2 regions of the Micromonospora echinofusca genome follow, and region 2 is predicted to be linked to the other one. Evidence: riboswitches for the same ligand, from Rfam matches in the RefSeq annotation. Region 2 holds a riboswitch; the other holds the start of a gene.
The links. Region 2 has a riboswitch for cyclic di-AMP ahead of GA0070610_RS27495 (C40 family peptidase). Riboswitches for the same ligand answer to the same signal wherever they lie in the genome.
Positions count from the first base shown of each region.

Region 1 (4,715 bases), 2.0 Mb from region 2:
TCGCCCGCGCGCTGGCCACCGGCCTGGCGGTGCTGGCGTTCCTCGTGGTCGCGCTGACCGGCGCGACCGGCTGGGGGCTGGGGCTGGCCGTGGGCGCCCTCGCGGCGGCCGCCTGGGAGCGGCGGGTGCGCCCGGGCGCCGACAACGCGGCGGAGACCGCGCTGGTCGCGGCGGCGATCCTGGTCGGCTACGCCCGCCGCCTCGACGCCGGCTTCGATCCCGCGCTGGCCGCGACCGCGCTGGTCCTGCTGGGGCTGGTGCTGCTGGTCAATCCGCTGCGGGACGCGGGCGGCCTGGAGGTGCGCGCCGCGAACCTGCCGGTGCGCTCCTGGACGCCGCTGGTCGCCGCCCGCCTCGGCGACGCCCTGGCGGGGCTGCTGGCCCTGCTGGCGCTGGCGGCCGTCGCGAACCTGCCGGCCGGCGTCGCGCTGGCGGCCGTGCTGCTGGTGGCCACCGGCGCCGGGGCGGTCGGGCTGGACCTGGCCCGGCGCCGGTTCCGCCCGGGGGCCGGCGGTTCGGCGGTGTCCCGCGCGCTGCGCCGGCACCAGCCCGAGTTCCTGCTGCACTTCTCCGCGCCGCCGGGCTCGGAGTACCAGGTCACCATGTGGCTGCCGTACCTGGAGCGGATCGGCCGGCCGTTCCTGGTGATGGTGCGCGAGCCGGAGTTCCTGCCGTTGATCGCGGCGGCCACCAGCGCTCCCGTGGTCTACTGCCCCACCACCAGGGCGATGGACGAGGCGCTGGTGCCCAGCCTGCGGGTGGCCTTCTACGTCAACCACGGCGCGAAGAACAGCCACTGCATCCGCTTCACCCAGCTGACCCACGTCCAGCTGCACCACGGCGACAGCGACAAGGCGCCCAGCGCCAACCCCGTCTCGGCGATCTTCGACCGGATCTTCGTCGCCGGCCAGGCCGCCATCGACCGGTACGCCCGCGCCGGGGTGGACATCCCGGCGGAGAAGTTCGTCGTCGTCGGCCGCCCGCAGGTCGAGTCGATCGAGGTACGCCCCGAGCCGGCGCACGGCCGGGCCAACCCGACCGTGCTCTACACGCCGACCTGGACCGGGCACAACGCGGACGCGAACTACTGCTCCCTGCCGGTGGCCGAGACCCTGCTGCGCCGGCTGCTCGACCGGGGCGCGACGGTGATCCTGCGCGCCCACCCGTACACCTCGCAGAACCCGGCGTCCGCCCGGCAGCTGGGCCGGCTCACCGAACTGCTGGCCGCCGACCGGGCGCGCAGCGGCCGGCAGCACGTCTTCGGCGCCGCCGCCAGCCGGGAGCTGACCCTGACCGAGTGCGTGAACCGCTCGGACGCGCTGATCTCCGACGTGTCCGGGGTGATCTCCGACTACCTCTACTCGGGCAAGCCGTACGCGGTGACCGACATGGTGGGCTCCGGCGACCGGTTCTGCGAGCAGTTCCCGCTCGCCGGGTCGGGCTACGTGCTGCGGCGCGACATGTCGAACGCGGACGAGGTGCTGACCGCGCTGCTGGACACCGATCCGCTGGCGTCGGCCCGCTGGGTCACCCGGAGCCGCTACCTGGGCGACTTCCCCGCCGAGACGTACGCCGAGGCGTTCCTGACGGCCGCGCGGCGCCAGCTCGACGAGGGCTGGATCCCGCCGGCCCCGCGTACCGCCGGCGGGCCCGGCCTGCCGGTCGATCCGGACGAGGCGACGCTCTCCCCCGCCACCTGACACGCCCGGCCGGCGGGGACGGGTCAGCGGTAGGGCTCGACGAGGTCCAGGACCGTCCCGGGGGCCTCGACGTGGGCGTTGTGCCCGAGGCCGGGCAGGGTGGCGACCGGCACGCCCAGCTCCTTGAGCTGGGCGTCGGTGACCATCGGGTCGTGCTCGCCACGGGCCAGCAGCACCGGCACGTCGGTCGCCGCCAGCAGGGCCGGCAGCTCCGGCTCGCCCACGTCGAACGCGGCGGGGTCCATCGCCAGCCGCCAGCGACCGTCGACCTGCCGCAGCCCGGCCTCCACGACGTGATGGTCCGGTGCGAAGAGCCCGGTAAGGCCGGCCACCCGCAGGTAGCGGCGGGCCGCCTCGTCCCGGCTCGCGAACCAGGTCACCGGACGGGCCGCCAGCTCACCCGCCTTCGCCAGCTCGGCCGGCGACCAGACCGCCTTGATGCCGAGGCCGACCACGGCCTCGACCGGCACCCCGGCGCCACGGGCGGCGAGCGCCAGCCCGACCACCCCGCCGAGGGAGTGCCCCAGCACGACGAGCCGGTCGCCTGCCGTCAGCCCGGCGGCGATCCGCGCGGCCAGGCCCGCGAACGAGTACTCCGGCAGCGGCGGCGACCAGCCGTGACCGGCGAGGTCCGGCGCCAGCCAGCGTCCCGCCCAGCGGCGCTCCAGCAGCGGCGCGCAGGGCAGCCACACGTCGCCGGTCGCGCCCATGCCGTGCAGCAGCAGGAGCACCCGCCGGCCGTCGCGGTCACCCGATTCATCGACCATGCCGCGCAGTCTGTCACCCACCGGGGCGCCGGGCGAGGGCCGTGACCCGGGCACGACAACGGGCGCCGGCCCCCGGGATGGGGGGCCGACGCCCGTCGGGGTCGCTCAGGCGGAGTAGCCGCGGGTGGCGGCCCAGTTCGCCAGGGCGATGGTGCTCATCCAGTACGACGCGGTCGCCGGGTTCGCCGAGTCGGCGATCTTCACGAGCCGTCCCTCGTCCTGGTAGCCGACCACGGCCACGTAGTGGCCGCCGGGGAACGAGTGCCAGCCGCCGTCGGTGTCCGTGGCGCTGCCGGCGACGTTCACCACGACGCCCCGCCCGTCGCCGATGGCCGCGACGACGTCGGCCTGGAGCCGGTCCATCTGCGCCGGGGTGGCGGCGCCGCCGGGGATCATCCGGGTCCGGTACGGCTCGCCCTTCACCGTCGCGTTCAGCACGCGGGTGGTGTCCTGGGCCGAGTCGGTGCCCATCTGGTCGGTGCCCAGCTGGGCACCGAGAGCGTCCTGGCTGCGTGCGATGCCGGCGGCGCTGAGGGCGTGCCGGACGGCCGCCGGACCGCAGTTGTAGAACGTGGTCTGGGCCTGGTAGTCGTAGTCCAGGCTCTTCGCGGCCGGTGGCTTCGGCGGCTCCGGCTTGCGGGTCAGGTCCGGGTCCGGGGCGGTGCTGGTGGCGCTGGCCGAGGGGGCGGCGCTGGCGGTGGCCGGGGCCGCGCTGGACGGGGCCGTCGCGATCCGGGCCTGGCCGCGCGAGGCCGCGGTGTCCTCGCGGGGCTCGCTCGCGGCGACCGGGGCCTGCGCGGCGGCGGGGGCCTCGTCGGCTCCGGCCAGCAGCGCGCCCGTGCCCGACGCCAGCACGAGCGCCGCGACGGACGCGGCGGCAAACTGGTACGGACGATCGGACGTGAGGCGACGTAGCTGTCGCCTGAGGTGGTGCTTCACGGTTTCCTCCACGGGCTCGGGGTGAGCGGCCGGCGGTCCGCGCCGCGGGCAGGGCGGACCGACCGCGCGGACGGGCGTCCGTGCGGGTCGTGGGCCACTCAGGGGATGCGCCCGGGATGCCGGGCGACGAACGGTGACCGGTCGGTCAGCTCGCTACCTGCGAAGGGGCGAGCGCGGGCACCGCGGCGCCGTGGAGACGGCGGAACAACCGAGGGGTGGGTGGGTGCTGCACGAGGATGGAACTCCTTCCGACGCCGCCGACCGGGTTAGCTGACGGATTCGGGCGGGAAGAACGCCCTACCACAGGCCTGCGGCCCACGGATTCACCCCACGAAGCACTGGGTCCCCGGCTCGTCGTTCACGATTGGGCGGGTCGGTGCGGCGTCGCCTCTGGGCGATCGGGTACCGCACCGGACGCGCCGACATTACTGGCCGGTCCGCGCCCTGCCAACCCCGCCCCACCTGCTTAAACCCTGATCGGGACGCAATTTTTGCGGGCAGCCCGCCACTGACGTGACTCAATGGGACGACCGTTTCGGCCGGCGCCCGAGGGTGACAACGGGACGAGTGGCGGGCATCGACCCCGAAACCCCGGCGGGAAACGACCCGGCCACGCCCTATGACCGGTTCGGCGTCGCGGTGACCGGCGTCACGGAAACGGTCGGGCTTTCTCGACCGGTGGGATTCCGCCGGGCGCTGGCCGCCCCGGTCGGAGCGGCCCGAGCCCGGGGCGGTCAGCGCGAGTCGACGTACGCCGCCGGGTGGTCGGCGGGCCGGGGACGCGGCACGGCGTCGCCCCGCTTCCCCGGTGGTGGCCCGGAGGCGCCGGGGTCCGTCCCGCCGTCGTCCCCGCCGCGCGGTGTCGGGCGGGCCGTCCTGCGCGGGGTGAGCAGCCGCATCATCGGCGTCTCGACGAAGCGGTGCAGCAGGGCGGCCAGGGCCAGGTTGACCAGCAGGAAGCCGAGCACCACCGCCAGCCCCCACCAGCCGGGGAACCCGACACCCCAGTCGCCGGTGAACCGCAGGACGCTGATCATCACCAGGACGTGCACCAGGTAGAAGGCGAAGGAGACCTCGCCGAGCCAGACCATCGGGCGGGACCGCCACGGCGAGCGCCGCCCGCGTACGTCGGCGTCCGCCGCCGCCGCGATGACCAGGATGTACGCCACCGAGAGCAGCGCCGCCCACAGTTCGGCGCGGACCCACTGCGCGGCGAGCACCCAGGTCGCCACGAACACCAGGCTGGCCACCGGCAGGCTCGGGCCCCGCCACCGGCCGCGCCGCATCAGCTCGGCGGCGGCCACGCCCA
Region 1 covers NZ_LT607733.1:4,355,463-4,360,177, forward strand. The annotation lists gene GA0070610_RS18395 (CDP-glycerol glycerophosphotransferase family protein) at 1-1,700, shown strand, start outside; gene GA0070610_RS18400 (alpha/beta fold hydrolase) at 1,724-2,467, opposite strand; gene GA0070610_RS18405 (C39 family peptidase) at 2,573-3,418, opposite strand; cyclic di-AMP (ydaO/yuaA leader) riboswitch at 3,647-3,787, opposite strand; gene GA0070610_RS18410 (acyltransferase family protein) at 4,141-4,715, opposite strand, start outside.
Region 1: it holds a riboswitch for cyclic di-AMP, as region 2 does, so the genes downstream of both, GA0070610_RS18405 (C39 family peptidase) here and GA0070610_RS27495 (C40 family peptidase) in region 2, are expected to answer to the same signal.

Region 2 (4,715 bases):
CAGCGTGCTGAACCAGTCGTTCAGCGGGGCGACCGGCGGCGCGTCCACCGCGTTCAGCTTCCAGCTCCAGACGATCAACCGGGTGACGAACCCGTCCTGGTACCCGATCGTGCAGGGCTCGTCGGCGGAGCGGTCGATGAAGAACTCGCTGCGCACCGGCGGCAAGAACACCCTGAACATCTACCTGGGCGAGCTGAGCGACAGCCTGCTCGGCTGGGCGACCTTCCCGACCCGGAAGCTCAACAGCATGGACGGCGTCGTCGTGCTGAGCGAGTCGCTGCCGGGCGGCACCGCCACCAACTACAACCAGGGCGACACGGGCACCCACGAGGTCGGCCACTGGCTGAACCTCTACCACACCTTCCAGGGCGGCTGCTCCGGCTCGGGCGACAGCGTCAGCGACACGGCGGCCGAGGCATCCCCGGCCTACCAGTGCCCGACCGGGCGGGACACCTGCACCGCCCCGGGCACCGACCCGATCACCAACTTCATGGACTACACGTACGACTCCTGCATGTACCAGTTCACCGCCGGGCAGGCCAGCCGCATGCTGACCGCCTGGAACGCGTACCGCGCGGCGTAGTTCCGCCGTACCTCCGCACCGGTGCCGGCCTCGCTCGACGGGGCCGGCACCGGCGTCTGCGCGGCCGGGTCGGCGCGCGGGAGCGGGACGGTGGTCACGGTGTGGCGGCGTGGCGCCCCGGGCGGGGGATGGCCCGGGGCGCCACGCCGCGTCTCAGGCGGCCGGGCGGGCGGCGTGGCCGCCGGCGCTCCCCGACCGCGTATCGGGCAGCACGGCGGTGCCCGAGGCGGCCGCGCCGGGATCGAGCCACACCTGGACGGCGGGCCGGCCGTGCGACTCCGCGGCACCGCCTGCCACGCCGGACTCGCGGCGGGCCAGCATCGCCACGTCGACGGTGAACTCGAAGACCCGCCAGTCGACCTGCGGCGCGGCCCGGTGGCTGCGGGCCAGCCGGGCGACCCGGGCCGGATCGGTCACCGGCCGGGCGTGGCCGGCGACGTAGGCCTCGTCGTCGCTCTCCTCGGGCGGAAAGGAGTGCAGCGCGTAGCGGCCGTCGCGTTCGAGGTCGCGCCGCTTGGGCGAGTCGACGACGAAGCAGAAGAGCCCCTCGTCGGTGATCACGGGAGAGACCGGGTGCACCCGGGGACCGCCGTCGGCGCGGACGGTGGCCAGGTAGCCGAAGCCCGGCCCGTACTGCTGCATGAGGAGGCGGATCCCGTCGGCGAGGCGGGGCTCGTCGGCGGCGAATTCGGACCAGGAAGCCATGCCGGCATTCTATCGAACAAACGTACGAAGATGCACTCCGACACGCAGGTCACGCGTGTCGCTCGCTAAGGTGTGCGGATGCTGCTCTCCGACCGCGACCTGGCCTCCGAGATCGAGGCGGGGACGCTCGCGCTGGAGCCGTTCGAGCCCGCGCTGGTGCAACCGTCCAGCATCGACGTACGCCTGGACAAGCTCTTCCGGGTCTTCAACAACCACCTCTACACCCACATCGACCCCGCGCAGCAGCAGGACGACCTCACGTCGATGGTCGAGGTGCCCGAGGGCGAGCCGTACGTGCTGCATCCGGGCGAGTTCGTGCTCGCCTCGACGCTGGAGGTGATCTCGCTCGGCGACCAGCTCGCCGGCCGCCTGGAGGGCAAGTCGAGCCTGGGCCGGCTGGGCCTGCTCACCCACTCCACGGCGGGCTTCATCGACCCGGGCTTCTCCGGTCACGTGACCCTGGAGCTGTCCAACGTGGCGAACCTGCCCATCACCCTCTGGCCGGGCATGAAGATCGGCCAGCTCTGCATCTTCCGGCTCTCGTCGCCGGCTGAGCACCCGTACGGCTCGGCCGTCTACGGCTCCCGCTACCAGGGGCAGCGCGGCCCGACCCCGAGCCGCTCCTGGCAGCACTGGCGCACCTGGCCGACGCGCTGACCCGACCCTCGGCCGGGCGGAGGGCCCCCGCCGGGCAGGGATCCTCCGGGCACGTCAGCCGGGCCGGCCGTAGCTGTGGATCGGGCCGTCGTCGACCTTCTTCATCCTGACGGGCACCCCGGCGCGGGAGGCGTGCACCACCCAGCCCCCGCCGACGTACATGCCGACGTGGTGCAGGTCGCTGTAGTAGAAGACCAGGTCACCCGGGCGCAGTTCGCCCCGGCTGACGGACGCGGTGGCCCGGCGCTGCTGGGCGGCGTTGTGCGGCAGCGAGACCCCGGCCTTCGCCCAGGCGGCGAGCATCAGGCCGGAGCAGTCGTACGAGTTCGGCCCCTCGGCGCCCCAGACGTAGGGCTTGCCGATCTGGGCACAGGCGAACTTGACGGCGGTGCCGGCCGGACCGCCGGGATAGCCGGTCGGGCAGGGGGCGGGACGCAGCGGCCCGCCGCCGCCGTTGCCGTAGACGCGCAGCCGCAGCTTCTGCAACCGGTCGATCTCGGCGTTGATCTGCTTCTTCTTCGCCGCGAGCTGGGCCTCGGTGCGGCTGAGCTGGGCGACCATCTCGTCCAGCGGCGCCTTCTTCGCGGCCAGCCGGTCGCGCAGCTCGGCGACCTGCCGTACGTCCTGCTGCTGATGCTGGGCGAACCGGTCGAGCAGTTCGAGCTGCCCGACCATCTCGCCGGGCGAGCGGCTGCCCAGCAGGGCGTTGACGACGGAGACGTTCTCGCCCTTGTAGGCGCGGGCGGCCAGTGCGCCCACCTTCTCCATCGCCTGGTCGACCTGGCGCTCCAGCGGCCCGATCTGCGCGGCGAGCGCGTCGGCCTGCCTGCGCCTGGCGGCCAGGTCCTGCCGGGTGGCGTTGTGCCGTTCGATGACGGGTTCGAGCTTGTTCCAGTCCTCGTCGATCTGCCGCTCGATCTCGGCGACCGTCGGTTCGGCGTGGGCCGCCGTGGCGCCGCCGGTCAGGACGACGGCGAACGCGGCCAGGGCGGCGAGGGCGGTGGTGCAGCGGTACCAGCGTGGGCGCGGCGCAGCCGTCGTCGGATCGGCGAGGGCCGACCGGACCGACGGTGGCCGCGGGGCATGGTGTGCCACCGGGTTCCGTACTCCTTCTTCCGTACCGCCTACCGGGTTAGCTGACGGGTTCGGGCGGGAAGGGGCGCCCTACCGCAGGGACTGCGGATTCACCCCGGGGTACCTGGGTCCCCGGCTCGCTCGTGAGCGACTCGGCGGTGTCGGACCGTCACCGCCCTGGTTGGACGGATTGTCACCGGCCGACGAATGACCAGAGTAGAGACGACCGTTATCGATCCGCAACCCTCGCGGCGGTGACACTCCGTACTCACCACGGTCGGGCGATTCCGCAACCCGGGGGGCGAAGATTTTCTTCCTTCTGAAGTGTCTGGCAGAAAGGTATTGACCAGAGGCGGCGGACGGGGCGAAGGTGGCCCCACCTTTGCCCGCCCGAACTGGGGGTCTGATGCACCTGTCAGCGACATCGAGGAGCAGACGCGTCCTGCTGGCCGCCGCCGTGGCCGCCGCCCTTGCGGCGACGCCGCTCACCGCCGCCGGATCCGCCGCCGCGGCGCCGACCAACGACCGGCAGCAGCAGTACGCCGCCGCGGCGGCCGAGTACGGCGTGCCGGAGAGCGTCCTGCTCGGGGTCTCCTACCTGCAGTCCCGCTGGGACACCAACGCCGGCACGCCGAGCACCAGCGGCGGGTACGGACCGATGCACCTCACCGACGCCGAGCACGTCGCCGCCTCCGGCGGCACCCACCACGACGAGGGCACCGAGGACCCGCGCGGGGACGACTCCCGCCGTTCCCTGGCCGAGGCCCACGAGCCGCCGGCCGCCGCCCCGCCCGCCGAGTCGGCACTCCGTACGGTCGACGCCGCCGCGGACCTGACCGGCGCCAGCGAGGAGGCGCTGCGCACGGACGTCACGACGAACATCCGGGGAGGCGCGGCGCTGCTGGCCGCGTACCAGAAGGAGATCGGCGCCCCGGTCGGCGCCGGCACCGACCCTGCGGCCTGGTACGGCGCGGTGGCCCGGTACTCCGGCGCGGACAGCGCCGACGCCGCGGCGGCCTTCGCCGACGAGGTGTACGCCACCATCGCCACGGGCGACAGCCGGCTGACCGACGACGGGCAGCGGGTCACGCTCGCCGGCAGCGCGGTCCAGCCGGAGCGCTCCTGGCTGGACCGGCTGCGCCTGCGCAAGCTCACCCGGCCCGACGGCCTGGAGTGCCCGAGCGACATCTCCTGCGAGTGGATCCCGGCCCCCTACCAGCAGTACGGCCCCACGCTCGGCGACTACGGCAACCACGACCTGGGGAACCGGCCCGCCCAGCAGAAGATCGAGTACATCGTCATCCACGACACCGAGGGCTACTTCGGTCCCAGCGTCAACCTGGTCAAGGACCCGAAGCGGGTGGGCTGGCACTACACCCTGCGCTCGGTGGACGGCCACATCGCCCAGCACATCAAGACCAAGGACGTCGGCTGGCACGCCGGCAACTGGTACGTGAACTCGAAGTCCATCGGCCTCGAGCACGAGGGCTTCGCGGGGCACGGCACCTGGTACACCGAGGCGATGTACCGCACCTCCGCCAAGCTGGTCCGCCACCTGGCGCGAGCGTACAACATCCCGCTGGACCGCAACCACATCATCGGGCACGACAACGTCCCCGGCACCGTCGCCGCGAACGTGCGCGGCATGCACTGGGACCCAGGCCCGTACTGGAACTGGTCGCACTACTTCGACCTG
Region 2 covers NZ_LT607733.1:6,384,586-6,389,300, forward strand. The annotation lists gene GA0070610_RS27480 (zinc metalloprotease) at 1-583, shown strand, start outside; gene GA0070610_RS27485 (pyridoxamine 5'-phosphate oxidase family protein) at 737-1,288, opposite strand; gene dcd (dCTP deaminase) at 1,367-1,945, shown strand; gene GA0070610_RS27495 (C40 family peptidase) at 2,000-3,040, opposite strand; cyclic di-AMP (ydaO/yuaA leader) riboswitch at 3,053-3,187, opposite strand; gene GA0070610_RS27500 (N-acetylmuramoyl-L-alanine amidase) at 3,426-4,715, shown strand, end outside.